Regions from separate parts of the Mesorhizobium sp. Cs1299R1N1 genome, predicted to be linked through region 2. Evidence: riboswitches for the same ligand, from Rfam matches in the RefSeq annotation. Region 2 holds a riboswitch; each other region holds the start of a gene.
What was found. Region 2 has a riboswitch for cobalamin ahead of O7A70_RS14130 (DUF1636 family protein). Riboswitches for the same ligand answer to the same signal wherever they lie in the genome.
Positions count from the first base shown of each region.

Region 1 (7,420 bases), on a different contig from region 2:
AACTTGGCGGTTACGACGCCTGGTTCGGACGCATAGGCTGAAACATCTGAGGAATCACTGGAGGAAATCAATGGCCGATGTCAATTTGAGACAAGTGAAGAAGTCCTACGGCAATCTCAACATTCTCCACGGCATCGACCTCGACATCAAATCGGGCGAATTCATCGTCTTCGTCGGACCGTCGGGCTGCGGCAAGTCGACCTTGCTGCGCTCGATCGCCGGGCTTGAGGAAATCACCTCGGGTGAACTCAGGATCGACGGCCAGGTGGTCAACGACGTGCCGCCGTCGAAGCGCGGCATCGCCATGGTGTTCCAGTCCTATGCGCTCTACCCGCACATGACCGTCTACGACAACATGGCCTTCTCGATGAAGATCGGCAAGGAAAGCAAGTCCGAGATCGACAAGCGGGTACGGCAGGCAGCCGAGATCCTGCAGTTGACCAAATATCTCGACCGCCTGCCCAAGGCGATGTCCGGCGGCCAGCGTCAGCGTGTCGCCATCGGCCGCGCCATCGTGCGCAATCCGAAAGTGTTCCTGTTCGACGAACCGCTGTCGAACCTTGACGCGGCGCTGCGCGTCGCCACGCGCATCGAGATCGCCAAGCTCAAGGAATCGATGCCCAACACGACCATGATCTATGTCACGCACGACCAGGTCGAGGCGATGACGCTGGCCGACCGCATCGTCGTGCTGAAGGATGGCCACATCGAGCAGGTCGGCACGCCCATGGAGCTCTACAAGAACCCCGGCAACCTCTTCGTCGCCCAGTTCATCGGCTCACCGGCCATGAATATCCTGCCGGCGACGGTCGACAAGACGGGCAATCCGACCATCGTCAGTCATGTCGGCGGACGCAAGGCGACGGTACCGATAGCGACGCCTGCTTCAGCAAAGGGAGCGGCGGTCAGCTTCGGCGTGCGGCCGGAAGATCTCGCGATCGCCAGTGGTAGCGATTATCTGTTCGAGGGGACGGTCGATTATCTCGAGCAGCTCGGTGAGGTTCAGCTGGTCTATATCGACATCGGCCGTGCCGACCTGCCGCTGGTGACCAAGTTGCCGGGCAATGTCGAGGTCAAGCGCGGCTCGACGCTGCGGCTGACCGCCAATGCCGGCGACCTTCATATCTTCGATGCGGATGGACGGTCGTTCGCCCTGCAGGAAGCGGAAGCAAAAGCCGCCTGAGACCACAAGCTGTCTTGACAACGCAAAAAGAGAGCGGCGGGCAAGCCCGCCGCTCTCTTTTGTATATCACCACGGCTGGTTAGTTGCTGCCGAAGAGGTTGCGGTCTGCGCCCTGAGGGGCGGACTTCTGTACGTCGCCCGACGAATTGAGCAGCTTGTAGACAGGCGATTCGCTCTTGCGGGTCGAGCCCGTATGCGAGGTGTCGACGTTGACGGTCGCCAGCTTGTTGATGTCGGTGTCGCCAACGTTGTCGTTGCCGGCATAGGCGCTGCCAGCGGCAATCAGAAGAGCGGCGGCGGTAAGAACAATCTTTTTCATTTTGGTACTCCGATTTTTTCGAATTCAAGGGGCGGGCTGATCGCGCCGTCCTTGCTTGAAGAGATGTTAGTTGTTGCCGAACAGGTTGCGATCGGCGCCGTGCTGGACGGGCTCCTGGCTGGCAGGAGCCGACTTGTCGACCGACGCGGTGTACGAGTTGTCCACCGCGGCGGCAGGCTGGTTGGCACCGTTGGAGCCATAGTTGTCGCTGGCAAAAGCGCTGCCGGAAATGGCCAGAACGGCGGCGGCGGCAATAAGGATCTTGTTCATTTTAGACACTCCTGAATTTCTTGAATTCCACCGGATCGGCGGGCAAGCCCGCCGTCCGTGGGGACAGGCCGTTAGCGGCCGAAGAGGTTGCGATCGCTGCCCTGAGCAGGCGTCTGAGCAACAGGCTCCGACGTCTTGGTGGAGGTGGAAGCGGTGTACGAGCTGTCCACCGCGGCAGCAGGCTGGTTGGCGCCGTTCGAACCGTAATTGTCGCTACCAGCGAAGGCGCTGCCGGAAACAGCCAGAAGGGCGGCGGCAGTGAGAATGATCTTTTTCATTTTTTGGTACTCCAGTATTTTTCCATCCGTCTAGCGGCGTGTCTTGGGATTAAATCGCGTCGTTCGGACAGCCCCGATGTGGGAGAGCACCCTTGCCGTTTCCAATCACGAAGTTGTTCAGCGTGGACCATGACTCCACCACTTGAAATTGTACCAGCGCTTTCCACATCTCTTATTTTCTCGTGTAATATCAAATTGTTAGCTTAAAGCAGCACCTCGATCACCAACTGTGTCGGAGGCTCGGCGTTCACAGCGTCTTGCACGCACCGTCAACAGAAACGAACCGTTCGGTTCGATTTTAGTCCCTGCTAATAGTCACTTTTTGAAACCGTTAACCTATTTGCTGCCGGCAAAAGGGTGGAAGAGGGTGCCGGCGCGGCTTGGCGACAGAAGGCGATTCCAACGGCTACAAGCCTGTCATGACGATCCAGCATGCGTGTCGCGCCGCATGGATGCGATGTCGCTTTCGTGCCGATGTCGCAAAGCCTGTCGTGGTTAGATCGGGCATCTCAGGTGCCGCTGCGAGACGACGGAGTGGAGAATTGGGAAGCCGGTCAGATTCCGGCGCTGCCCCCGCAACGGTGGTGGAGTTCAAGTCGCAACGGGAGACCACTGGGCGAAAGCCTGGGAAGGTGTCGCGATGGTCCGCAAGGACAACTCCAGAGCCCGGAAACCAGCCCGAGATCGCTAGAACTCGACTGATCGCGGTGGGCGGTCAAGAGGCGGATGGTGTTTGTCCGGCTTTTCGCCGATCTGCGCCCAGTCCTTCCTCAATCACCACCAGTTCAGTCCTTGAAACTGAGGACAGGACATGGACGCGCGCAACGACATGCTGAGGCTCTTGAACAGCCGCAGACAAGGCTTTTCGCTGGAACAGCCCTTTTACACCGACCCGGACTACTTCAAGCTGGACATGGAGTTGATCTGGTATCGCGACTGGCTGTTCATCGGCCATGATTGCGAATTGCCCAAGCCGGGCAGCTTCATCACCGTGCAGATCGGCGATTATCCGGTCGTGCTGGTGCGCGATCAGCAGGGCAAGATCAACGCCTTCCACAATTCCTGCCGCCATCGCGGCAGCCGCGTCTGCAACAGTGACAAGGGCACGGCCGCCAAACTGGTCTGTCCCTATCACCAATGGACCTACGAGCTCGACGGCCGGCTGCTGTTCGCCCGCCAGATGGCCGATGGATTCGACAAGAGCCAGTACGGCCTGAAGCCCGTCGCCTGCGAAAGCGTTGGCGGCTACATCTTCATCTGTCTGGCCAGCGAGCCCGCCGATTTCGCGCCGATGCGGGCGATGATCGAGCCCTACCTTTTGCCGCACCGGCTGCGTGAGGCAAAAGTCGCCTTCGAGAGCACCATCATCGAGAAGGGCAACTGGAAGCTGGTCTGGGAAAACAACCGCGAATGCTATCATTGCGCCGGCAACCATCCCGAACTCTGCAAGACCTTCCCGGAAGCACCGACGGTGACCGGCGTGCAAGGCGCCGACAGCGATCCGGAGATGCTGGCGCACTGGGCGAAATGCGAATCGGTCGGCCTGCCGAGCAAGTTCCGCATCGATCCGGCCGGCCAGTATCGCGCGACCCGCGCGCCGCTGCTGCGCGATGCCGTCAGCTACACGATGACGGGAAAGCGCGCGGTCGAGAGGAATCTTTCCGACAGCGTTTCAACCGACCGCATCGGTTCGTTGCTGCTTTACCACTATCCGACCACCTGGAACCACATCCTGGGCGACCACGCCGTCACCTTCCGGGTGCTGCCGATCAGCGCCACGGAAACGGCGGTGACGACCAAATGGCTGGTGCATAAGGATGCGGTCGAGGGCGTCGATTACGATCTCGCAGAACTCACCCATGTCTGGACCGAGACCAACGACCAGGATCGCCGCATCGTCGAGGAAAACGCCTTCGGCATCCTGTCGCCGGCGTATGAGCCAGGCCCCTATTCGGAGCTGCATGAGGGCGGCGTGATCCAGTTCGTCGAGTGGTACGCGTCCTTCATCGGGCCACGGCTTGCCGAAGGCGGCCGGCCGGCCCTGCGCAGCGTTGCCTAAGGCATATCGCTAAAGACGGCGGTTTTGGGCATGCGCGGAACAAAAGGGACAACAGGATGAATGCGATGACGGACCTCGGCCTCTATCGCCATCTCGACCAGATGGCGCCCTGGAACGACAGGCTGCAGGTGCTGGAAGTGACCGGCGTCACCGACGAGGCGCCCGACGTGAAGACATTCACCTTCCGCTCCGACAACCAGACCTGGTTCCGCTACAAGCCGGGCCAGTTCGTGACGCTGGAATTGCCGACACCGGACGGGCCGCTGATGCGCACCTATACGCTGTCATCGTCACCGTCGCGGCCATTCTCGATCGCGGTGACGGTGAAGGCGCAGGTGGGCAGCATCGGCACACGCTGGATGTTCGATCACCTGGCGCCCGGCTCGCACGTCAAGGCCTATGGACCAGGCGGCGACTTTTCACTGCACAGCCATCCGGCGGCGAAATATCTGTTCATCTCGGCCGGTTCGGGCGTGACGCCGATGATGTCGATGCTGCGCTGGCTGAACGACTGCGCGCCATGGACCGATGTCGGCTTCGTCAACTGCGCGCGGCGCCCGGAAGAGATCATCTTCCGCAAGGAGCTGGAGCTGCTCGGCGGCCACATGCCGGGCCTGTCGCTCGGCTTCATGATCGAGGAACGGTCGAGCCGCGAGCGCTGGTATGGCCATATGGGCCGCATCGACGCTATCCGGTTGCCGCTGCTGGCGCCCGATTTCCGCGAACGCGAAATCTTCTGCTGCGGCCCCGATCCCTTCATGCGCGCCGTGCGCGGCATGCTCGAAGCCGCCGGCTTCGACATGGCAAAGTACCATCAGGAGAGCTTTGCCGCGCCGACCGTTGAGGAAATCCCGGTGCCATTCGCGGCGCCGGCGCAGGACGGTGTGGCTGTCCCCGTCGAAGCCGCAACGCCGATCCGCTTCGCGCTTTCGGACGTCGACGCCGGCTGTGTCGCCGGCCAGACCGTGCTGCAGACGGCGCGTGCTTCGGGCGTGCGGATACCGGCGGCCTGCGAATTCGGCCTGTGCGGAACCTGCAAGGTGAAGAAAGTCTCCGGCAGCGTCGAGATGAGCCACAATGGCGGCATCCTCGATCACGAGATCGATGATGGCTTCATCCTGGCCTGCTGTTCAAAGCCACTGTCGGCACTGGAAATCGAGGCTTGATCTGCCCGGCCTTCGACTGATCCGGGAATGGTCCGCGCCTTGCCGGCGATGGTTACCTTGCCAAGGAAGACCCGAAAGTTTACAGCCGTTGTCGGTGGAAGCGGTCCTGCTGGCGGGCAGGAAAATGCAGAGCGGGGCAACAATGATGCATGAATCCCATGCCTATGCGGTTGCGAGCCGGGATATCGTTTTCGAATCCTTCGATGGCGAAGCCGTGGTGCTCAACCTTGCCAATGGCAAATATTTCGGCTTCTCGGATTCCGGCAGCAAGGTGTGGCAGGCGCTTTCGTCCGGAGCGGACGCCCAGGCTCTGATCGGGCTGGCCGCGGGCGGCTCGACAATAGGCCAGGCCGAACTCGAACACTTCATATCCCAATTGCTCGAACTGGGTTTGCTGGTGCGTTCGGAAGCGACGGCGCAGCCACTGCCAGGCGAATTGCCAGCCGAGCTTGCCGCCACGAACGAACCGCTCAATGTGAGCATTCACGACGACCTCGCCGATCTGATCGTCGTCGATCCCATCCATGAGGTCGAGGAACCCCTTGGCTGGCCGGCGGTCAAGCAGGCTTCCTGACGGGCCGGCCGCGGCCGTGATGGAAAGGCGCTTGATGCCGCGCGTCACGCTCGAAACCTTGCCCGAGTACGCCCGGTATCTCATCGCCGCCGCTGAAGGCGCGGCCCCGCGCTATCCGACCACACGAAAGGTTCGCCTGCCCCGGCTGGAACTGACCGCGCATCTCGGCCACGGCGTGCTTGCCGATGCACTAAACCATGCATTTGTCGAGGCCGGTCATGATCAGCCCGAACCGTCCGTGTGCCGCATCTTCATCGCTCATCCCGGCATCGACGGCATCCCGGAGCCGGCGCGATGGGGCGATGCGCATTTCACCGAGCACGGTTTTGCCAAACGGCTCGCCGAAGCCGGGCTGCGCGGCCACTATTTCCACGACCTGGATTTCTGGCAGATCTACGATCCGCAACATTGCATTGGCGTGCAGCTGATGGCCTCGGCCGATGCCTTTCCGCCCTGGGAGCCGGGAGCACCATTGCGCGCCTTCCTGCATTGGGAATATGCCGCGCGCGGCATGCGGCTGACCCATGCCGGCACGCTCGGCATCGAGGGCAAGGGCATCCTGCTCGCCGGCTCTGGCGGGGTCGGGAAATCCGGCACCGTCGCCGCCGGCCTGCTCAACGGACTCGACAGTGTCGGCGACGACTACGTGCTGATCAATCTCGCCGGAGGCGTGACCGCGTGGCCCCTTTTCTCGACGCTGAAGCAGGACGCGCTAGGTTTCGCGCGGCTGGGCCTGCAACAGCGGCTAACGGCGCAAGGCCCGCTGAACTGGCAGGGCAAGCACATGTTTCACGTCGATGACATCGCGCCTGGGCCGGTGCCCGCGATGCTGGACATCGTTGCGTTGATGGTGCCACATATCAGCGGTGGCGGAGCAAGTTCGATCATGCCGGTGTCGCGCAGGGATGCCATGATTGCCTTGGCGCCGTCCGGCATCGCCCAGATGCCGGGCGAGCGCGAAAGCGGCTTTCGCTTCTTCAGCGAATTGACGCGCCACCTGCCCTGCTTTCGTTTGTCCCTCGGCACCGACCCGGCAGAGATCGCCGGCACGATCGAGGTTTTCCTGACACGAGGCGCCTGGTGAAGCTCAGCGTGATCATGCCGGTGTACAATCGCGAGGCCTATGTCGGCGCCGCGCTGCGCTCGCTGCTCAGGCAAGGCGACGCCGCCGACCTCGACATCATCGTCATCGATGATGGTTCGACCGATCGCTCGGTCGAGGCCGTGCGCGCGATGATCGATGATCATTCCTGCATCCGGCTGTTCCAGCAGCAGAACATGGGCGTGACGCGGGCGCGCAACAGCGGGCTCAGGCAGCTCAAACCCGAGGCGGAACTGGTGTCGTTCCTCGATTCGGACGACATCTCGCCAGCCGGACGCTTCAAGGCCGATGTCGAGCTTTTCCGGAAGAATTCCGATCTCGATCTGACCTATTCAAGGATGATGCTGGTCGACAAGATCGACGACGGGACCCTGGAGCCCACGGCGGATAGCAACAGCATCACGGTTCGTGGCATTCATCTGTCGGCGGCGATCTTCGCGCGCCGGCTCGTCGCGCGCATAGGCGATTT
Region 1 is NZ_JAPYKR010000009.1:161,968-169,387, forward strand. It holds gene bglA (beta-galactosidase BglA) at 1-41, shown strand, start outside; gene O7A70_RS20695 (ABC transporter ATP-binding protein) at 71-1,183, shown strand; gene O7A70_RS20700 (DUF680 domain-containing protein) at 1,263-1,502, opposite strand; gene O7A70_RS20705 (DUF680 domain-containing protein) at 1,569-1,772, opposite strand; gene O7A70_RS20710 (DUF680 domain-containing protein) at 1,844-2,050, opposite strand; cobalamin riboswitch at 2,545-2,746, shown strand; gene O7A70_RS20715 (aromatic ring-hydroxylating oxygenase subunit alpha) at 2,862-4,109, shown strand; gene O7A70_RS20720 (hybrid-cluster NAD(P)-dependent oxidoreductase) at 4,175-5,275, shown strand; gene O7A70_RS20725 (PqqD family protein) at 5,418-5,849, shown strand; gene O7A70_RS20730 (serine kinase) at 5,884-6,933, shown strand; gene O7A70_RS20735 (glycosyltransferase family 2 protein) at 6,930-7,420, shown strand, end outside.
Region 1: another riboswitch for cobalamin. It lies ahead of O7A70_RS20715 (aromatic ring-hydroxylating oxygenase subunit alpha); the one in region 2 lies ahead of O7A70_RS14130 (DUF1636 family protein).

Region 2 (7,420 bases):
TTGATATCCGGGTGATTGAGGAGCGCCGCCGTGATCACCGGAATGGCGAGGTTGGGGTCGGAAGCCCATTCGCCGCTCGGCGGCGAGGACAGCTGGATGACCTCGACGCCCGCTTCCTTCAGCGCCGCCACCGTGGCGCGCTCGCGCGCGCCGCGGTTCTCGTTCTCGAACGGGCCGATCATGATTGCCTTGTCGCCGGCTTTGAGCTTGCCGAGCTTGAACGCTTCGGCGCCGAGCGCGCGGCCCTGCTGTTCCTGCTGCGCGCCGACATAGCCGCCACCGAACGCCGCCGTTACCTTCGCCACCGGGACGTTCTGGTACATCATCTTGATGCCGTCCTTATGCGCCTCTTCGGCGAGCGGCATGATCGCGGCGTCGCCCGGATGGCCCATCATGGCGATGCCCTGGGGCTTGACCGCGACCGCTTCGCGCAATTGCTGCACCATCTTCTCCGCGTCCCACTGGGAAAAGATGTAGTCGACCTTGGGCCCGAGATCGGCCGCGGCCTGCTTGGCGCCATTGTAGACGATGGTACCGAAGGCGTCGCCCTCGGCGCCGCCGACGAAGAAGCGGATGTGGACGTCCTTGCACCATTGGCCGTCGAGCGCCTGCGCCGGCAAGGTGGAGATTGCGGCGGCAAGCGCCGTGGCGGCCGCCACCACGGTCGTCCGCAGAAGTGTCGTTCTGATCGCGATGCTCATGCACGTTCCTCCCATTGTTTCCCTCGTCAGCCGAGGGGCCTTTGAACGATTGCTTTGGCAGTACCACTTACGGCCGGCTCCTCCCGCCGGCCGGTCCTCACTCCGGATTTGGCAGGTAGCTCGCACCTCCCCGGCATAGCTTGAGATACTCCAGCGCGCGTGCCTGCCCCGTGATCTCGAGGTCGCCGCGATAGACCGGGTCGTGCCAGCCTTCGATGTCGATCGCGCCCTTGTATCCGGCCAGCCGCAATTCGCTGATCACCCGCGTCCAGTCGCTGTCGCCGAAGCCTGGCGTGCGCATCTGTACGAACGGCAGCCGGCCGAACACGCCGTGCTCGCGAATGACGTCCCAGCGCACCGTCGCGTCCTTGCCATGGACGTGGAAGATGCGCGGCGCCCATTTGCGGATCTGCGGCATCGGATCGATCAGATAGACGAGCTGGTGGCAAGGCTCCCATTCGAGGCCGAGATTGTCGTCAGGCAACTCGTTGAACATCAGCTCCCAGGCGTCCGGATTGTGGGCGATGTTCCAGTCACCAGCAGCCCAGTTGCCGTCCATCGCACAGTTCTCGAAGGCGATGCGAACGCCCTTGTCGGCGGCGCGCCTGGCCAGCGGCCCCCACACCTCGCGAAAGCGCGGCAGGCTGTCTATCAGTGGCTTGCCACGGAGCCGGCCGGTAAAGCCGCAGACCATCGAGGCGCCGAACAAATGCGCATTGTCGATGACCGTCTCCCAGGCCTGGAGCACGCCACGGTCGACATCGCCGCCCTCCAGCGGATTGCCGAACACGCCGAGCGACGACACCGTGACATCGGCATCGCCGATCGCCTCGCGGATCTGGCCCGCCAGCCGGGGCAGGTCCTTGCCACCCAGTGTCTGCCAGAAGAAGGGCTGGATGCTCTCGAAGCCGAGCGGCAGGATTGCCTTGATATAGGCGGCCGGGTCGTCGAGGTTGGCCCGCACCATGGTGCCGATCCTGATGTCGAGGAGCGGGTTTGGCATCATTGTGCTTCCTTTGCGATCATCACGCGGCGTCTGGTTTCGGCGCTCTCGATGGCGCCAAAGACCATGGCCAGGCTCTTGATGTTGTCGGCGCCGCGCGTTTCCGGCTCGGTGCCGGTCTCGATGGCGCGCATGAAATCCCTGATGATACCGAGATGGCCGTCGACGCGGTCGGCGGGATCGAGCGCCGGCACCTCGATTGGCTGAATTTTGTCGAACATGCCGTCGCGGCCCGGCACCACCGCTTCCGCCTTCAACCCGTCATGGCCGTCCCAGATCAGGCTGCCGCGCTCGGCGACGATGCGCCAGCTGCCCTCCCAACTGGTGCGGAAGCCTGCCGCGCACCAGCTGCCCGCATAGGTGAAGACCTTGCCGTCGCCGAGATCGAAGACCGCGCTGGCCGACGAGCCCTGTCGGTACCAGGAATTGGCCGGTTCCCATTCCTGGCAATGGACGCCGGCCGGCTCGCCATTGACCATGTAACGGGCGGCGTCGAATGTGTGGATCGCCATGTCGAGCAGCAGCACATGGGCCATCTCCTCGCGAAAACCGCCGAAATGTGGCGCGACGAAAAAGTCGGCGTGGATGCTGGTCGGCTTGCCGATGGCGCCGGAGTCCAGAAATCTCCGGATGCGTCTGACATTGGTGACATAGCGGCGGTTCTGGACGACGGCATGGATGCGCCCGGCCTGGCGGGCGGCCTGGACGATGGCGCGGGCATTCTCCGGGCTATCGGCGAGCGGCTTTTCCGTCAGCAGATGGCAATGATGGGCAAAGGCGGAAAACGCGACGTCGCGCCGGGCGGCGGGAACCACCACATCGAAGACCGCTTGCGGTCGGGTCTGGTCGAGCACGGCATCGAGACTGGTGCCGGTGACGGCACCACCAAGGTCGTACTCGCGAGCCCTGGCCTTCGCCCTGTCGGCATCGAGATCGACAAGGCCGACAATGGCGAGCCCGTCGATTTGCCGCGCGGCATCGAGCCAGGCCTTGCTCATCGCTCCGCAGCCGACCAGAACGGCGTCGATCATCCAGCGCTCCTCCTCTCGGCCCCTCCAGGCCGATCGTCCCGGCGTTCACGGCGTGACCGTAAACGTTTTTCCGTAAACGTTTACGAGAACACACCCGAAGGCGTAGAATGTCAATCGGCCGCCCATGAAAATCGTCGTTGCGCCTTGGCCCGGGCGGTCACCGGTGCTAGCCAAGCAAGGGGAGAACAGTCACTTGGCGTCCAGCATTCACGACCTTGCCCGTCACCTGAACATTTCGATCGGCACGGTGTCGCGCGCCCTCAACGGCCGCGCCGACGTCAATGCCGACACGCGCCAGCGCGTTCTCGAGGCGGCCAGGGCTCTCAACTATTCGCCGAACCAGTCCGGTCGCAGTCTCAGGCAAGGCGCTACCCACTCGATCGCCTTCATGCTGCAGCCGCATCCGGGTGACCAGGAATATGGCGAGCCTTTCTTCATTCCGTTCCTGACTGGATTGCAGGGCCGGCTCGCCGAGAGCGGGCTGGATCTCATCGTGGTGATGGGCGCGCCGGGCGACTATCAGCAGGAGCGCCTGCGGCGTGTCGTGGAGACGCGCCGTGCCGACGCGGTGGTGCTGGCCTGGACGCGGCGCGAGGACGAGCGCATCGACTATCTGACCCAGGCCGGCTTCCCCTTCGCCACGCTCGGCCGCAGCCGCTCCGGCGACAAGGCCTACCCCTCGCTCGATCTCGATTTCGAAAAAGCAGGCGCCGACGCGGTCGATCGGCTGGTGGCGCGCGGCCATCGCCGGATCGCCGCCATCCGCCCATCGCTCGATCTGAATTTCGGCTATCTGTTCCTCGACGGCTACCGCAAGGCCTTGCGCCGGCATGGCATCGCCGTCGATCCCGGCCTGATTGCCGACGGCTTCATCAACGAGGCCGGTGGCTACGAAGTGACACCCCAGGTGATGCGCCGCAAGGACCCGCCGACCGCCATCATCTTCAACAATGATGCAATGGCGCTTGGGGGCTGCAAGGCGCTGGCCGAGATGGGTATCAAACCGGGTCACGACATGGCGGTGACCGTCATCGTCGATACGCCGCTCTGCCGCTATTTCTCGCCGGCGCTGACTGCTTTCCGCCCGGCGCTGCAGCCGATGGGACGGAGGCTCGCCGAAATGCTGCTGGCGTCGCTACCGGCTTTTGCGGGGGCCGCCGGGCCAGAGACCATCAGGGAGGTCTGGCCGCTGGAACTGATCGCCCGCGACAGCGATTGACCATTTGTTGGTTCTGTTATAACAAAACAAACGACTGCCTTGCCTCGCCGCCGCGCGCGGCCTAGGCTGCGACTCGTGATGGTCCCCGAGCCGAAAGGCGAGGGGTGAAAAGGGAACGCGGTGAGATCCGATTTTGGGTCGAGGCCGCGGCTGCCCCCGCAACTGTAAGCGGCGAGCAAGATCCGGAACGCCACTGGCCGGCAAGGCTGGGAAGGCAGGATTGCGCACAGACCCGTGAGCCAGGAGACCTGCCATCACTGTGTTGACCGGACGGGGTGTGCCGGGAGGAAACGTGGACATCGGTCATGTCGGCCGGTCGACCAACATCCTTCCGTCGCCAGTTTTGAAAGTGACGGGAAGTTGGACGGCGCAATCGATCGTATTCACCCCGGGCCCATGCACCAGATCATCGTGTGCACCCTTTGCCGCGACGTGCCGACCGGCGTCAGGTCGGGCGAAGGTTTGCGCACCGAGTTGCGCTCTCGCCTCTCGGCCCAGCCTGACGTGGCGCTTGGTTTCACGGTCGAGGGCGTGGCTTGCATGGCGGGTTGCGCGCGTCCCCTGGTGGTGGCTTTCCAGGCGCCCGGCAAGGCCGCCTATCTCTTCGGGTCGATCGATGCGCAGGCCGACGCTGCCGATCTCGTGCGGTTTGCCAGGCTTTACGCCTCGCTTCCCGACGGCTGGTGCAATTCCGGACAACGGCCGCCGCGCCTGGCCGGCAAGACGCTGGCTCGCATCCCGGGACCCGGCAAGCTGGCGGATGGCAATCGATGACAGCGTCGCTTCTCGATGCGCACGACTTGGGCGCGACGGCGAATGGCCGGCATCTGGTCCATGCGGTCAGCCTGTCGGTGACGTCAGGTGACCGCCTCGCCATCATTGGCCCCAACGGCGCCGGCAAGACCACGCTGCTGCGCATGTTGTCCGGCATGCTCAGGCCAAGCTCGGGAGAGGTGAAGCTTGGCGGGCGACGCCTGGACAGGATTTCACCCGCCGAGCGAGCCCTGTATATCGCCGTCGTGGGCCAGACAGACCAGCCGGACCCACGGCTGGCGGTGATCGATTATGTCGAGCTTGGCCGCGTCCCGCATGCCGGCCTGAGGCGCCGCGGCGAGGAACGCGACATTGTCGTGGATGCGCTGCACCGGACCGGCCTGTTGCCGCTGCTCGGCCGGGCCATCGGCTCGCTGTCTGGTGGCGAACGCCAACGCGCCCAGCTAGCACGCGCCATCGCGCAGAAGCCCAAAATCCTGTTCCTCGACGAGCCGACCAACCACCTCGATCCGCGCGCCCGCGCGGAACTGCTCGAACTGGTGGCCGGCTTCGGCATGACCGTGATCGCGGTGCTGCACGATCTGACGCTGGTGGCACCCTTCGCCACCAAGGTGGCGGTGATGAACGAGGCCCGGCTGTATGCGCTGGCGCCGCCGCACGAGGCGCTGACGCAACATCTGATGCGCGAGATTTTCGGCATCGACGTGTTTCGCCTGCGCCATCCCACCGAGGACCGCGAACTGACGGTGTTCGAGCTTCCGAACCGCGCCGCACCGCCGTCCTGACCAAATCCATCCTTATCCGACACGGTTCAACCAAGGAGCAAAGTCCGTGAAACGCCTCGCCCTGTCCCTCGTCTTCTCGCTGCTGGCCTCGACGACCTTTGCCTTCCCCGTGACCGTCGACAGCTGCGGCAAGCCGCTGACCTTCGACGCGCCGCCAAAGCGCGCCGTCATTCATGATCTCAACATGGCCGAGATGGTCTTCGCGCTGAAGCTGCAGCCGTCGATTGTCGGCCTGACCGGTATCACCGGATGGTATAAAGTCGGTCCCGAATTCAAGGCAGAGCAGGGTTCCATTCCCGAACTGGCACCGAAATATCCGACGCTGGAGAATCTCCTCGCCGTCGAGCCCGACTTCTTCTTCGCCGGCTGGTACTACGGCATGAAGCCTGGCGGCGACGTGACCCCCGACACGCTTGCTCCGCACGGCATCAAGACGCTGGTGCTGACCGAAAGCTGCGTCCATCTCGACAGGAGCCGCCCGGCCGCCTCCATGGACCTGCTCTATGGCGACATCGAAAAGCTGGGCAAGATCTTCGGCAAGGAAGCAGAAGCGGAGAAGCTTGTCTCCGGCTGGAAGGCGCAACTCGCCGATATCATCGCCAAGGTCGGCAGCGCCAAGGGAACACGCGTGTTCCTTTACGATTCCGGCGAGGACAAGCCGTTTACCGCGGGAAAGTTCGCCATCCCCAGCGCCATGATATCGGCAGCCGGCGGCGACAACATCATGGCCGACATGGACACGAGCTGGGGCAACACGGACTGGGAGACGGTGGCGGCGCGCAATCCGCAGTTCCTCATCCTGCTCGATTATCAGGACGGCGGCGGTTACAGGAAACTGCTCGATTTCCTGAAGGCGCACCCGGCGATGAAAGAGACGGACGCGGTCAGGAACGAGCGCTTCGTGGCGCTTCGTTACGCCGAGCTGACGCCAGGACCGGCGAACATCGACGCCATCGGCAAGATCGCCAGGGCGATGCATCCGGAAGCGTTCTGATGGCTCTCGCCCGGGAGCACAAATCCGGCGCGCTTTCAGGGCACAAGGGCTTCACGCTGGCCATGACGGTGGGCGCGGTGGCGCTCGTCGCGCTGGCGCTGCTGTCGATCGCCTACGGCTCGACGCTGATACCTCTAGCCGATGTCGTCGCCGCCCTTGGCCGTTCCATCGGGCTGGATGAACCTCAGATATCGGGTCCGGTCGGCAGGATCGTCGTCGACCTGCGGCTGCCGCGCACGATCCTGGCGATCTGTGTCGGCGGCGGGCTGGGCATCGTCGGCGCGCTTTTGCAGACGGTGACCCGCAACGACCTTGCCGACCCCTTCCTGTTCGGCCTGTCGTCGGGAGCCGCTGCCGGCGCGGTTTCCGTCATCACGGTCCTCGGCGACAGTTTCGGCATCTGGACCTTGCCTGTGGCTGCGTTCACCGGCGGCATACTCGCCGCTTCCATCGTGCTCTTGCTGGTGGCGCGGGTGAGGGGGCAAGGTCCGGAGCGGCTGATTCTCGCCGGCCTTGCCGTCTCCTTCATGTTCACGGCCTTGACCAATTATCTGGTTTTTGCCGGCGACCAGCGCGCGGCCCATTCGGTGCTGTTCTGGACCATGGGCGGGCTTGGGCTGGCGCGCTGGGACAATGTGTGGCTGGGTGCGGTGGGCGCTGCCACGATCGCGGCCTACGGGCTGTGGAACCACCGCAAGCTGGACGCTTTCCTGGCCGGCGAAAGCGCTGCCGAAAGCCTCGGCGTGCCGGTGGCCCGCATGCGCAGGACGACATTTCTCGTGGCCGCCTTCTCGACGGCAATCCTCGTCTCGGTCGCCGGTGTCATCGGCTTTGTCGGATTGATGATCCCGCATCTGTCGCGGCCGCTGGCCGGTTCCCTGCATCTGCGCCTGATCGCAAGCTGCGCGCTGTT
Region 2 is NZ_JAPYKR010000005.1:408,675-416,094, reverse strand. It holds gene O7A70_RS14150 (substrate-binding domain-containing protein) at 1-701, opposite strand, end outside; gene O7A70_RS14145 (sugar phosphate isomerase/epimerase family protein) at 799-1,707, opposite strand; gene O7A70_RS14140 (Gfo/Idh/MocA family protein) at 1,704-2,735, opposite strand; gene O7A70_RS14135 (LacI family DNA-binding transcriptional regulator) at 2,929-3,954, shown strand; cobalamin riboswitch at 4,017-4,224, shown strand; gene O7A70_RS14130 (DUF1636 family protein) at 4,351-4,728, shown strand; gene O7A70_RS14125 (ABC transporter ATP-binding protein) at 4,725-5,513, shown strand; gene O7A70_RS14120 (ABC transporter substrate-binding protein) at 5,560-6,507, shown strand; gene O7A70_RS14115 (FecCD family ABC transporter permease) at 6,507-7,420, shown strand, end outside.

Region 3 (7,420 bases), on a different contig from region 2:
GCCCGTGGAAGCGAGCCGAAAGCACTCGATGGCCCATTCGAGATAATGCTTCCACTCGGATTTGCGCAGCGGCAAGCCCTCGCGCAGTGCAGCTTCGTCGATTTGAATCACCTTGGCGCCAGCGCTTTCGAGATCACTCACTTCGCCACGTAGGGCGAGCCCGATCTGGCGGCAAACGACCGAGCGCGCCAGATCGTCGCGTACAAAGGACCAGTTCAGAATCGTCACCGGGCCGGTGAGCATGCCCTTAACGGGTTTATTTGTTAGCGATTGAGCGTACCGCCACCAGCGCACCGTCATCGGATTGGGACGCGACACGTCGCCAAAGATGATCGGCGGCCGCACATAACGTGACCCGTAGCTCTGCACCCAGGCCTGCTGCGTGAAGGCGAATCCGGAGAGCTGCTCACCGAAATATTGCACCATGTCGTTGCGTTCAAACTCGCCATGCACCAGCACATCCAGGCCGATCTCCTCCTGCCAACGGATGGCTGCTTCGATCTCCTTCCTCAGGAACGCCTCATAGTCGACATACCTCAGCTCTCCCTTTGCATGGGCGGCACGGGCGTTGCGAATCTCGGGCGTTTGCGGGAAAGAGCCGATCGTCGTAGTCGGGAAAAGCGGTAGGCGGAGCGTTTCGTCCTGAAGCCTGGAGCGCTCAGAAAAGCCGCTTTTCCTGTGCGTCATGTCTTCGTCGATAAAGGCGAGGCGTCCTTCGACCAGCGGATCATGCACCTTCGGGGACGTCAGACGCGCGGCGGCTGCTTGGGTGGAGGACTCCAGCTCTGCTGAAACCGCCTCCCGACCTTCGGACAAGGCCCGGGCGATCGTGGTCAGTTCGTCCATCTTCTGCGCCGCGAATGCGAGCCACGACTTTATGTCCTTATCGAGCGCTGTTTCCAGTTCCAGGTCGATCGGCACATGCAGAAGTGAGCACGAAGGCGCGATCTCCACTCGCTCCAGGGGCCAACCCGCGACGACCGGCTTGATCCGGTCGAGGATGGGGCGCAGATTCGCACGCCAGATGTTGCGACCGTCGATCAGGCCAAGCGAAAGCACCAGGCCTTTTGGGGCAAGGCGGCCCACCGCCTCCAATTGTTCAGGAGCGCGTGCAAGGTCGAGATGCAGGCCCGCCACAGGAAGCGAAAGAGCGGTCTCGAGATTGCCGTCCAATCCGCCGAAATAGGTGGCGAGCATGATCTTTAGCTCCGGGGCCGCTTTGGAAAGACGGTCGTAGGCAAAATTGAACGCGTCTTGCTCGTTTGGAATAAGGTCGAGCACGAGCGCCGGCTCATCGATCTGCACCCAGTCGGCGCCCGCCACTTTCAGGCGGCGCAGGAGTTCCTCATAGACCGGCAGCAGCCGCGGGAGCAGCGCAATTGGGTTGAAGTCTCGAATGGGCGACTTTGCCAGCTTAAGGAAGGTGACGGGCCCAAGAATGACCGGGCGGGTGTGAACGCCGAACGCCCTACCCTCAAGGAAGTGATCCACCGGCTTTGCCGACGACAAAGCAAAGGCCTGGTCGTCGACGAGCTCCGGGACCATGTAGTGGTAGTTGGTGTCGAACCACTTGGTCATTTCCAGCGCGGTAACCGCGTCACTGTGATTGGCATGTTCAAGTCCGGCAGCCTCTCCTTGGCTGCCACGCGCCATGGCAAAATAAGTGTCGAGCGAGACTTCCCCCTCGGTCCAGCCATAACGTGGCGGCACAGCGCCGACCATTGTTGCCGTGTCGAGCACATGATCGTAGAGCGAGAAGTCGTTGGACGGAATTATGGTCACGCCACGGTCGCATTGTTCAGTCCAGTTCGCGACACGCAGCGCCCGCGCCGTTTCGAGAAGGTCGGCAGCAGAAGATTTTCGCGACCAGTAGGCCTCCAGCGCGCGCTTCAACTCGCGACGGCGCCCAATGCGCGGCACGCCAAGTGTGGCAACAGGAACTTTCCGAGAGAGAGACATACCATACCCCGATGATTGGGGCTGGACGCAAGGCAGACGTTGGCAAGCAGACAAAGCCGGTTACCACGCCCACCGAGACACCCCGCCTGTGGACCTTGTTCGCCGAGGCAGGTCTCCTGGCTCGCGGGTCGACACCTCTGCCCGTCTTCCCGAGGCGCATAGCCTCAGTGACTTGAGTGGGCTTGGCTCGCCGCTTACAGTTGCGGGGGCAGCGCCGGCATCTTCACCGGCTTCCCTCTTAGCTCTGATGCGACTAACCGGATCAGAGAACCACGACAATCCGACACTGGCCGAAGGGAAGATTCCTGTCAAGCGGACATAAACAAATCTTTATGCCGTTATTCGATTTTGTTGTCGCTCGTACGGGTGATAGCTGCGAAGCCGATTGAATGCGACCATCCTTGAAGAGCGCGAAGGCAAGCCCTTCCGCTTCCTCCCCACTGTCCTGATGGCGAACTGTTGCAGGGCCATACCGCCTGTTGTTGGGGGTTGACTCCGACCATGCTGGAAGCAACATTTCCGATATACTCGAAATGAGCATAGGCAGATGCAAGCACACGCCATTGCCCGGCATCCGGCAATACAATACATGCGAGGGAACGGATCGGTCGGCCGGCTTCGCGGTTGGCATCCGCGGTCGACCTACCCCGAGCAACTCGCTCAACTGGTGCAAAAAGAATCGAGGAGAGTTGTCGACCAGCACCGGTCGGCCAGCAATGCGGCAGCTTGATGCCTGCAATCCCACCCGAGAGCCCCAAACCACCCACTACCATCACCATCATGGAAGCAATGCGTTATGGAAGCACCTGCGCTTTGGCGTCGGCACCTCGATGACACGTTCGAGTTTCTCAATCAGATCCGCAAGAGTTCAAGCCAGCAGGAAATCTGCCAGCACCTGATTTCCTATGCCGAGCGGTTTGGCGCCAGAAACGTCCTGGCAGGACCGATCCCACCGCCGCGTGCGCTGAGGCGCGAGCAGATTTCCCATGTGCTGCTCGACGCCTGGCCACGGCAATGGTCCGAGCGCTATTTCTCCAAAGGCTATCTCCATCGCGACCCTACCATTCAGCTTGTGAAGCGTGGGACCACGCCCTTCCGGTGGAGCGAGATTGATCAAGTTTCCCGGGTTTGTTCCTTCGGGCGACAGATCATGGCGGAGGCATCAGAGTTTAATCTGCGTGACGGCTTTACGATTCCGTTCGCGACACTGAACGGACAGCCGGTTGGATTTTCCGTTGCAGGGGAGAAGCTCGAGCCGGGTCCTCACGACCGTCTCGCCTTTCAGTTTGTCGCCGCTTGCGCCTTCGGATGCGCGGCCCTTCTTGCGGATGGCAAACAGGCCTCGAAACCAGTGCGTCTGTCACCTCGACAACAGGATGTCCTGCGCTGGGTTGCCGAAGGCCTCACCGTGGAGCAGGTCGCTGATCGCCTGAACGTCAGCCGCAACACGGCAGATACGCATCTGCGATTGATGCGCCAGAGGCTCGGTGTGACAAACAACGTGCAGGCCGTCACGACAGCTTTCCGCCTGGGGCTGATCAGCTAGCCTCACGCAATCGCGTGATGCCGCATCGGTCCGCGATGAACCATTGGTTGACCTCGAAACTGGAGGACAACCGAGATGCTCGGGCTCAGCGACAGCATCAAGTCATCCTGGCACGACTGCATAGACAAGCCAGATCTCAATCGCTTTGTTGTTTGCCTGCCCGGCGATGGCTGTGCGGTCGCCGAACAGTCTTCGCGCCTGGGTCTATGATCTCCACATCGGTCGGCGCGAGCATCGACCCGTAATCGACGACCAGTTGTTCGGCGCGGACGCGGCATAGAATGCCCGCCGAAACGCCGCCGTACGGCAACCGAGATCGCGCGCGGTTGCTACGCGAGATCCCATTCCAGGCTGAACCCGCATTCCGCGATCCACAGCTCGGCCTCGTCAGCGCCATCGACCAGCCCAGGTCTTGCCAGCTTGAGAATGCCGCTGTCAAAAAGGACGACTGTCCGAAGGCCGGCCCGCGCCAGTTCCAAACCTGCGAAGCACCGAGTCGCACGGCAGCCTATAAGAACCGCCTTTTTCCACGCAGGCAGTCCGTCGCAGAGCCAAATCGCTCTTGCCTGCACGCTCGCCGCGACAAGCCGGGTTCGTGGCGACAGAGCTTGCCATTTGCCGCGCTGCGGGGGCATCAGAAGCCAACAATAACCGCTTGTCTTCGGCCGTATTCGACTGCTGGCGCAAACACGACGGCCGGTAAGTCACAACGGAAAGCCACTGAAGGCGTTTTCGGCGCTTCTTTGAGAGAGTATCCGTCGCATGATTCTAAGCCCGTGAGCTCACGGCGCCGTGCTGTACCCCAATCTTTGTCGAGCGAAGTCCACAGGTGCCCGGCGTTCGCTCGCCAGCTTCTTGAATTGGTCGTCGTCAGTCCCGTCGCCGAAAAAGGCGTGCCGCCTCACTTCGTGATGTCAGTCGTTCGTCGCATATCCGACATTCCGGCCTATCGATCAGCATCTCGACAGCTTTGGCACGGCATGTGCGTGCCTAGCGACAACCCGGCTCCGCCTCGGATCAGGAGAAATCAACCACCCAGCTCGCCAAACCCGCAGTCGTGTCGGCTGATTGCGCGACCGCCCCACGCTGCGGTGACCTGTTCCCGTTAGGGTGCGTCTTGCGGCCACGAGCTTGCTGCGCGCTCGGATTTATCCCCCGGGCGACGCGTCGCCAACGCACTCGAGGACGCCATGAGCTTTTTTCGACACAATTCGACCTTGGAGGCTAACGCCCGTGTGGCAGGAGGTGCCAATTCGGGTCGTCACTCGCCGGCAAACCGACTTGTCGGCGTCGACCTGGCGCGCGGATTGGCTGTGTTCGGCATGTACGCCGCACATGTCGGACCCTCTCCACGCGAAGGGGGGGTCACCGGCTTTATTCTAGAACTCGCTCATGGTCGCTCTTCCGCGCTCTTCGCCTTCTTGGCGGGGTTCTCCCTTGTCCTCATCACTGGAAGGGTCCCAAAGACAGCACAAGCAGGTCGCCAAGCTCAGATCAAAGTGGTGATACGCGCGCTCATCCTGCTAAGCTTAGGTATGCTGCTGCAAGAGATCGGAACGCCGGTGCGTGTGGTCCTCTCCTGTTACGGACTGTGCTTTCTTCTGGTTCTTCCACTCTACCGGCTCGATTCTTTCGCGCTCGCAGCCATAGCACTTTCGACGGCACTTGTGTTTCCTCAGCTAAGATTCCTGATCAACGGAGTGATGGACAAGGGGATGGCCCACCCGCTTGTTACCCTGTTGATTAGCGGGGCGTACCCTGTCGTGACATGGATACCATTCATGATCGCAGGCATGGCGGTCGCACGTCTGAATCTGACGAAAATGACCACCCGCCAGTGGTTGGCGACCGCTGGAATAGCGCTCGCCGTCCTTGGATATGGAGGGTCCGCGCTCGCCTTGCACTATGTGCCTGGGGTCGCACAGACGATCACCGCGCAGGCCGGGAGGTGGGCGCGCTCTGGTGGTCGGATGTGGGCGGATTCAACTCGGCGATGGCGTTCGGGGACGAGGCCGTTTGGTTGTGGGTGGCCTCACCTCACACTGAGACCACCTTCTCGATCCTGGGGAACACCGGCGTCGCCCTCCTAGTTCTGGCGATCAGCCTGGCCGTTTCCGACACGCGTCTTCACGTGCTGACCGCTCCAATCGCGACTGTCGGTTCCATGTCGTTGACGGCTTATGTCCTGCACATCGGGGGAATCTGGGTGCTCCAACCAGGATCATCCTCACTCTACCTGCTGGGATTCTTGCTCGCAATCAGTGCGTTCGCAATGTGATGGAGGCGCGCCGTTCGGCAGAGGTCCGCTCGAGGCGCTGATGGGCGGAGCCGCAAACTTGTCTCGGTGCGTCCCTTAGCACTGCGCCAGACCGAGCGATGAGTATGCACCAGATCCCCGGTCTTTGAGCTCCTCCGATTTCCGCTACGCCGAAAACTGATCGGCATATCGGGGAATTTGGTTTCGTGTAGGTGCGACCGTGACACGAATCGCCACTTTCATACTCGTTGGGAGCCACAGAATTCCTCGACTCGATAGGACGCAACCTCCATGGGTAGAGTCCGCCGAGTGACAAGATTCGCGATGATCCGCGTCGCAGCCGTGTGGGTCGGGCCGAGGTGCCCATGACCGGTGGCGTAGTTGACGCGCCTGGCCTTCGTGGATCCCGAGATAGGGACGCAAGGTCGAGTTGTGACGCGTTACCTACTTCACACAAACGTCGGTAGCAAAATTGTGAAACCCCCGCCGTCGGAATCGCTCGGGGCATGGATGTCGTCGCAGCGCGATGAGGATCTGTTAATCGCGTCGCTACGGAGATCTGCCGCGGTATTTTGGAGAGTTGAGGAACTCGAACGTTTCATCGAGGACGACCGAAATGCCGAGTACCTCACCTGATCGAAATTGGCGCTCGCCGAGATCGTGCTGGAAGCCCTGCATCGTGTCAGGCCCGGAGCCCCGGTACTAAGGCGCTCAGGAGATCGACGCCGAGCCTTGGCATATAAGCGCCAGGCCGCGGAACCAGCCACATCGTACCCAGGAATAGATAGGCGGCGTCGCGTCGTGTCCCCTTCGCTGAACTGGTATCGGTTGCCCAACGCGAGCGGGATTTCGACGAACGCAGCAGGGTAACGCATGTCCGACAATGTCGGCCATCGGACTGCGCTTCGACAATCGTACCCATCCCGTTGAAGGGCTTTGACCTGGCACGGCGTTTGCGCAGCAGATTGGCAATCAGCCTGCAACTCGGCTCAGGAGAAATCATCCCCATCTCAGCGTGCCGAACCCGCAGTGGAGTCGGAAATAGAGCGAGCTCCGCCGACCGAAACGAGCATGACCGACACAAAGGCAAGGAGCAGTCCATTGATCCTTCGCATCAGAGGACGCGAGGTTTTTAGTATGAAAAGCCCGAATGGCAAAAATCCCAAAGCTCCTCAACCAAAGGCTCCTTGTCACAATACGTCCTCGCCACCGGGCGCGCGTTCGACGAAGAAGCGGCTCGGCACGCTTCACGCCATAGCCCTGTTTATCGCCATGGTTTGGCGCACAAGCCCGTATCTAACAACGTCCACATTGCTGTTGAGGCTTGTCGATGCGGTGCTTCCCGTCAGCAAACTCTATGTCGGCAAGCTCATCATCGACGAGGTCAGCCACCAAATCCAATTGGGGGCGCCCGCCCTGTCCTTTCATGACGAGCAGTTGCATCAGCTTTTATTGTTGATCGCGGCCGGGCTCGGGCTGGCCGTGTTCACCGATTTGTTTAGCCGCGTCAGCTCTCTCGTGGAAGATGTACTTGCCGAGCGCGTTACAATCGCCTCAAGCGTCCGTCTTATGGAACATGCCGCGACGCTGGATCTAAAGGATTTCGAGGACGCCGAATTTCAGGACCAGCTCGAACGTGCGCGCGTCCAGACAAGCAA
Region 3 is NZ_JAPYKR010000002.1:703,817-711,236, reverse strand. It holds gene metE (5-methyltetrahydropteroyltriglutamate--homocysteine S-methyltransferase) at 1-1,959, opposite strand, end outside; cobalamin riboswitch at 2,049-2,249, opposite strand; gene O7A70_RS06780 (helix-turn-helix transcriptional regulator) at 2,756-3,505, shown strand; partial or broken gene O7A70_RS06775 (heparan-alpha-glucosaminide N-acetyltransferase domain-containing protein) at 4,696-5,334, shown strand; gene O7A70_RS06770 (hypothetical protein) at 5,454-5,783, shown strand; gene O7A70_RS06760 (ABC transporter ATP-binding protein) at 6,834-7,420, shown strand, end outside.
Region 3: another riboswitch for cobalamin. It lies ahead of metE (5-methyltetrahydropteroyltriglutamate--homocysteine S-methyltransferase); the one in region 2 lies ahead of O7A70_RS14130 (DUF1636 family protein).

Region 4 (7,420 bases), on a different contig from region 2:
AGGCCACCGGCGACCGGGTTGAGCCGCACCAGCAGGCCGTCGCCTGTCTGCATCGGTGCCGACAAAGCAGGGCAGGCGCCACGGCGCGAGAAGGCGTTCATGCCGCGACCCCGAGCGCGTTGGCCTCGGCGATCAGTGCGGCGAGATCGTCGTCGATGGAATTGCGCAAGGGATGCCAGAGGCCGCGCCGGCGCGCCGACAGGAAGCGCTCGGCGATGACTTTGGCGGCGGCGGGATTTTCGCGCAGGATGAAGGCGCGAACTTCCGGATCGCCGAGATAGGCATCGTGCACCGCCTCGATCAACGCGCCTGAAATGGCATGGGTGGTCTCGGCGAAGCCGACCAGCCGGTCGACGGTCTCGGCGAATTCGGAGGCGCCGCGCGGACCGTGGCGCATCTGTCCTGATATGAAGCGGGCGTTGACGGCACGGGCACGCACCACGCGCGACACCGCCTCGCCAACCGATCGCGATTTCGGCTTCCGCGGGTCCGTGGTGTCGAGCACGATGACGTCGGCGTTCCTGCCGAGTGTGGCCAAGGCGGCCGAAAAGCCGCCGATGAAGGCGACGTCGGCGGAACCTTCGAGAATGTCGCGGCCGGGGTCGTCGCCGGTGTGGACCAGAAGATCGGCTTCGGCAATGCGGCCTTCAAACGCTCCGGGTGCCGAGACCCCTTCGCCGCCGGCACCGCCATAGGCATGCGAGGTGGCGTCGAGATAGGCGCGGCCGATTTCTTCCCGCGCCGCCCAGTCGCCGCTGGACAAAATCTCTTCGACGCCGGCGCCGTAAGTGCCGGGCGAGGTGCCGAAGATGCGTGGGCTGACCTTGCCGTCGGCGCGGGTCCTGGCGGCGAGCGGGTTTTCTGAATCATCCTCGTCGCGCGCTGCAACGGCGTTGGCGGCGGCGTCGATCAGTGCGATCTGGGTCGGGAACATGTCGCGGAACAGGCCTGATATGCGCCAGGTGACGTCGACGCGCGGGCGGCCGAGCGTCGCCGGCGGCAGCACCTCGATGCCGGTGATGCGGCCGGTCGCGGTATCCCATTGCGGCCGGCAGCCCATCAGCGCCAGGCCCTGCGCGATCTCCTCGCCGCCGGTGCGCAGCGAGGCCGAGCCCCAGAGGTCTGTCACCAGCGAGCGGGGCCAATCGCCATGCGATTGCATGTAGGCGCGCACTACTTCTTCCGCCGCCGCCTTGCCGAGATCATAGGCGGTCGGGGTCGGCATGGTGCGCGGGTCCGATGTGAACAGGTTGCGGCCGGTGGGCAAGACATCGGAGCGCCCGCGCGCGGGCGCTCCGGCCGGGCCTGCCTTGACGTGACGGCCATCGAGCGCGGCGAGCAGCGCGGCCTTCTCGGCTTCCGCGCTTTGCCTGCGCATGGGGTCGGGCTGGTCGTCTGGGACGCGGCCGTAGATATGCAGCCCGTCCTTGATGGCGAAATCCTTGAGATCGCAGAGCCAGGCGTCGATGCGGCGCAGCGCTTCGTCGGGCGCATCGGTCTCGGCGACGCCGGCCTCGGAGGCGAGGCCGGTCTTTTGCGCGGTTTCGACAATCAGTTTCGCCAGCCGGTCACGACGACGGCGGTCGAGGCCGTCGGCCTGGGCGTATTCGTCGACCAGCCGTTCGAGCCGTTGCTGGTTCTCGTCCAGTCCGGCGCCTGTCAGCGGCGGCGGCAGATGACCAAGCGTGACGGCGGCAATGCGCCGTTTGGCCTGTGCCGCTTCGCCGGGGTTGGAGACGATGAAGGGATAGATGACGGGCAGGGAGCCGGTGACGATCTCGGGGAAGCAGGTTTGAGACAGCGCGACGGTCTTGCCGGGCAGCCATTCCAGCGTGCCGTGGGCGCCGACATGGATGAGGGCGTGGACGCCGAGCGATTTGCGCAGCCACAGGCCGAAGGCGATCAAAGCGTGGCGCGGAGGCAGCGTCGGGTCGTGGTAGTCGGCGCGGCGGTCCGCGGAACGGCCGCGGTCGGGGGCGAGTGCGACGGTGATGTTGCCGAAATGCGCGGCGCGGAAGGCGAAGTGTTTTTTGCCTGATAGCGAAGGTCTTCGCGAGGCGCCCCCCTCTGTCCTGCCGGAGGGGGGCGCCTCGCGAAGACCTGTCTCATCTTCCGCTCTGCCCCAAGCAGCCTCTACCGCAGCAATTGCCGCTGCCGGCAACTCTGTCGAAAAGGAGTGATAGTCGTCCAGCCTCAGCCCATCGTCGCCGCGCGCCAACAAATCCAGCAATTCACGCGGCGTTTGTGGAATCCCTTCAACGGCATATCCTTGTTGCTTAAGGTCCCGCAGTATGGCCAGCACGCTGGACGGCACATCCAGCCCGATCGCATAGCCGGTGCGGCCGGGAGCACTGGGATAATCGGGAATGAGGATCGCCAGCTTGCGTTCGGCGCGCGGGGTCTGCTGCAAACGGATGAAGGCCGCTACGCGCCTAGCCACTTGCTCAACACGATCCAGTTCCGGCTGGTTGGCCAACGCACGATGGCCCAGCGCCGGGTCGACATCGCTCTCGCCCTTGAAAGAGATGGCGCCGGCAAGGATGCGGCCATCGAGTTCGGGCAGCACGACATGCATGGCAAGGTCGGCGGGCGCCAGCCCGCGCTGGTTGTTTTCCCACACGTCGCGGCGCGTGGTGGCGACGATGACCTGGAAGACAGGCACGCAGGCTCGGTCGAACAGCGTTTCCACGCCGGGCTCGGCGCCAGAAGCGAAAGCGGTCGCGGTGATGATGGCGGCGGGTTTCAGAGATGCGATGGCATTTTCGACGAACGCCAGGGACACCGGATCCTTGAGACTGGAAACGAAGATCGGGACCGGTGCCAGTCCCTGGGAGTGCAAAGCCTCGGCCAGCACATCGATCGGGGCGACATCGGCTGCAAGCAGCATCGATCGGTAGAAGAGAATCGGGATGATGGGAGCGCTGGCATTTGAAAGGTGCGGCTGTTCTGCGACCCCCAATCCAGATTGATAGTAACCAGCCTTAGGCACGCTGACCGGACTGGCGACGGGCGTATCCTGTCCAGCCAGGCCTGCCAGCCTGTGCACCAGCGCGCTCATATTGGCCGGGCCGCCCTCGCGGAAATAGCCGAGCAGGCCGTCCAGTTCGGCGCGCGGCAGAGTCGAGGCTTCGATCAGCCTGAGATCCTCGTCATGGCTTTCACCCGGAAGCAAAGCCAGTCTTATGCCGCGCTCGCGGGCGATTGCCGCGAGCTGGTCGCAGCCATAGCGCCACCAGTCGTAGCCGCCGAGGATGCGCACCATGATGACCTTGGCATGGCGGGCGACGCTGTCGATCCAGAGATCGACGGACATGGGATGGCGCAGGTCGCGCAGTGCGGCGAGCCGCATCGACGGCGGGCGATCGGCGTCGGCCTTCCATGCAGCCGCCAGTCCGGCGAGATCGCTGTCGGTGAAGGACAAGGCCACGATATCCGCCGGCGTCTGCCGGAGATCGACAGGCTCGGCGAGATCGTCGAGCGAGGCGGAGGTCGTGGTGAGGATGTGCATCGCGGCCCGTGCCTGAAATCAGCCGGCGAGGATACGTTCGATCGCCGGACGGTTCAGCCCCTTGAGGCCGATGACTACGAGGCGCGAGCGGCGGTCGTCCCCGGCGGTCCAGGCGCGGTCGTAGTAATGATTGACGCGCGGGCCGACGGCCTGCAGCAGGAGCCGCATCGGCTTGCCACCGACCTCGACGAAGCCTTTCACCCGCAGCACGTTTTCCTGTTCGGCGGCGGCGGCGACGCGTTTTGCCAGTTCGTCCGGATTGGCGATCGAGGGGATGTCGACGATGAACGTGTCGAAGTCGTCATGTTCGTGGTCGAATGCGCCGTCATGATGGGATTTGCGATTCTCGATGTCGTCCTCGACGGCGAGACCAAGCCCGAGCAGCACCGAGGGATCGACCTTGCCGTGAGACGTCGGCACGATCTTCACGGCGCGTGCGGAGTGTTCGTTGACGATGGCGTTGGCGCGGGCCGAACCGGCGGCGTCCATCAGGTCGCTCTTCGACAGGATGATCAGATCGGCGCAGGCGATCTGGTCCTCGAACACCTCCTCGACCGGATCATCATGGTCGAGGCTTTCATCCCCGGCGCGCTGCGCCTGCAGGGCGTCCATGTCGTTGGCGACGCGACCTTCGGCAAGTGCGGGACCATCGACCACGGCGATGACGCCATCGACGGTCACCCGGCTCTTCACTGTCGGCCACTGAAAAGCCTGGACCAGCGGTTTGGGCAAAGCGAGGCCCGAGGTTTCGATCAGGATATGGTCGACCTTCGGCGTCAGCGACAGGATCTGGTCGAGCGCCGGCACGAAATCGTCGGCGACGGTGCAGCAGATGCAGCCATTGGCCAGCTCGACGATGTTTTCCTCAGGGCAGGTGTCGATGCCGCAGCCCTTGAGGATTTCGCCGTCGATGCCGATGTCACCGAACTCGTTGACAATGATCGCGATACGCTTGCCGCCGGCGTTTTCCAGGAGATGGCGGACAAGAGTCGTCTTGCCGGCGCCGAGGAAGCCGGTGACGACGGTGCAGGGAACGCGGGAAACGGATGCGGTCATATCAAGTCTTTCAGCATGTCGAGGGGAGGGATGCGGGCAACGAGGCCGCGCTTGAGGCTGTCGGGCCGGCCCCGCCAGGGAATGAGGCCGTCGCTGGAGGTGGCGAAGAGTTTCGCGCCGGTGACGAGATCGGCGCCGCTGGTCGTGGTCAGATCGCCGAAGACATAGCTCCAGCAGCCGTCACGCAGGATCGCGGCGCTCAGTCGGCGTTTGCAATTGCCGAGGCATTCGACGGTGCGGATGCGGATGGTGTCGCCCGAGGCGGCTTGGCGCGTATCTTCGGCCAAAAGTTCGCCGGCCCGGGGATGGGCGTCGGAGCCGGTCTCGTCGCGACAGGAGGCGCAGACGATGACAGTGATGCCGGCCAGGGAATCATCCTCGCCGGACGAAATGTCCGTTGTTTCAGCCGAAAAACTGCTGTCGCGATCCAAATCAGGCTCCTTGCCCGGAAAACCCGCCGGGCGATCGGATACTTGCATTCCAGACGGCAGGTCTCCTGGCTCGCGGGTCATCGCCTTGGGTAGCCGCCTTCCCGGGACAATCCCAGTGGCTTTCGGCCTTGGCTCTTCGCTCACAGTTGCGGGGACAGCCGCGGATTTGGGATTTTTCAATCCCGCACCGCATTCCCTCTTGGCTCCTCCCTTTGCCGAGAGGAGACCGTCTGGATCCGATTTAGGCTCTTGCGGGCAGCGGTGTCAACGCGAGCTTACGACACCGCGGTGTCGGACAGCGCCGGGCCCAGATCGCCGGCAGGCGTCACTTCGATGCGTTCGAGGCCAAGCCAGCCCTGCATCTGCTTCAATTCCTCGAAGAGCTGAGCGGCGGTTCCGGGCGATGCGCCGGGCTCGGCGTAAGCAGCATGGACACGCAGTACACTTGCCGGTCGGTCTGCCTTGAGGTCGACGCGCGCCACGATCCTGTCGCCGAGCAGGAAGGGCAGGACGTAATAGCCGTATTGGCGCTTGTCGGCCGGGGTGTAGATCTCGATCCGGTAGTGAAAATTGAACAGCCGCTCTGAGCGCGAGCGCTCGAAGACAACGGGGTCGAACGGCGCCAGCAGGGCGCGGGCCTCGATCTTGCGTGGCAAACGCGCGTCCCTATAGAGGTAAGCCGGCTTGTCCCAGCCCTCGACGCGGACCGGCAGCAACTCGCCGAGTTCGACCAGTTCCTCCAGCCGGCCTTTCATGTCGGCGGGGGAGAGTCGAAAATAGTCGCGCAGGTCGCCCGATGTCGCGATGCCGTGGGCGCGGGCGGAGATGCGCAGCAATTCACGATGCGCGTCTTCAGTTGCGGGCACCGGCGTATCGAGGATCGCCTGCGGCAGCACCCGCTCTGGCAGGTCGTAGAAGCGCTCGAAGCCGCGCCGGTGCGCCGTGGTGATGCGCCCGGCCCAGAACAGCCACTCGAAGGCGTGCTTGGCGTGGCTCCAGCCCCACCAGCCGCCGGAGCCTTTCTGGCCCTCCAGCGCGGAAGCGGCGACCGGGCCGCGTGCGACGACCTCGCGGTAGATCTCTTCTATGTAGGCGGCGTGCTCGCGGCCCCATTTGGCCAGCCCCAGATACATTTCATCGCCTTGCTCGGCGCGCCGCATGCGCCAGCGCATCAGCGGGTAGGTCTCGACCGGCAGGAACGAGGCCTCATGTGCCCAGTATTCGAAGACCGAGCGCTTGCGGGTCACGGCGGCGTTGTCGAGCAAAGCGAGGGGATAGGGACCAAGACGCGAATAGAGCGGCATGTAATGGGCGCGAACCACCGCACTGACGGAATCGATCTGCAGCAGGCCGGTGCGGGACAGAACGCGGGCGAAGTGGCGGCGGTCGGGCGTACCGGCGGGGCGGGGATCGAGAAACCCCTGAGCGGCGAGCGCGATACGCCGGGCGGCGGCAAGCGAGATCTTTTCCTTCATGCGGATGCGTCCCTGATGGACCTGTCTGGCGTCGTTGCGAGGCGTGATTCCAGCCCATGCTAGCAGGGTTTTGGCGGCAACCCTGTCAGGAGAGAAAAGTGGAGTAAATGGCGAAGGAAATCAAACAGGAGCGTATGGGACCAGTTTCTCCCGGATTGCCGTCCAGCTCGGTGTTTTGAACAAGGTTTGACTTGCTTCGCTGGAAGTGCTGCGCTAACCCTCGCCGCGTTGCAGCATAGGCTCCTTAAAACGGTTCAGCGGTTAAACTGTCACGCTTCCGCATTAAGGTCCGGTGCTGTAATCAACGTGGATTGGCGCCAACGGAAAGCCGCTGCATGAACGCACTCCTCAGTTCGTACCTGCCCATCGTCCTGTTTATCGGCGTGGCGCTGGTGGTCGGTCTGGCGCTGCTGGCCGCGCCCTTCCTGGTAGCCTACCGCAACCCGGATCCCGAGAAGCTGTCCGCCTATGAATGCGGATTCAACTCGTTCGACGATGCCCGCATGAAATTCGACATCCGCTTCTACCTGGTGTCGATCCTGTTCATCATCTTCGACCTGGAAGTAGCCTTCCTCTTCCCCTGGGCGGTGTCCTTCTCGAAGATTGGCATGCTCGGTTTCTGGTCAATGATGGTGTTTTTGGCAGTGCTGACCATCGGCTTTGCCTATGAATGGAAAAAAGGAGCGCTGGAATGGGATTGAACGACAGTTCAGGCACCCTCGTCGCGCCGAAGCCCAAGGGTATCATCGATCCCAACACCGGCAAGCCGGTGGGGGAGGACGATCCCTTCTTCCTCGAAATCAACAACGAGCTTGCCGACAAGGGTTTTCTGGTCACCTCGACCGAGGCGCTGATCACCTGGGCGCGCAGCGGTTCGCTGATGTTCATGACCTTCGGTCTGGCGTGCTGCGCGGTCGAGATGATCCACACCTCGATGCCGCGCTACGATT
Region 4 is NZ_JAPYKR010000008.1:53,205-60,624, forward strand. It holds gene cobG (precorrin-3B synthase) at 1-101, opposite strand, end outside; gene cobN (cobaltochelatase subunit CobN) at 98-3,508, opposite strand; gene cobW (cobalamin biosynthesis protein CobW) at 3,527-4,564, opposite strand; gene O7A70_RS18530 (DUF1636 family protein) at 4,561-4,995, opposite strand; cobalamin riboswitch at 5,034-5,241, opposite strand; gene O7A70_RS18535 (winged helix-turn-helix domain-containing protein) at 5,271-6,470, opposite strand; gene O7A70_RS18540 (NADH-quinone oxidoreductase subunit A) at 6,806-7,171, shown strand; gene O7A70_RS18545 (NuoB/complex I 20 kDa subunit family protein) at 7,162-7,420, shown strand, end outside.
Region 4: another riboswitch for cobalamin. It lies ahead of O7A70_RS18530 (DUF1636 family protein); the one in region 2 lies ahead of O7A70_RS14130 (DUF1636 family protein).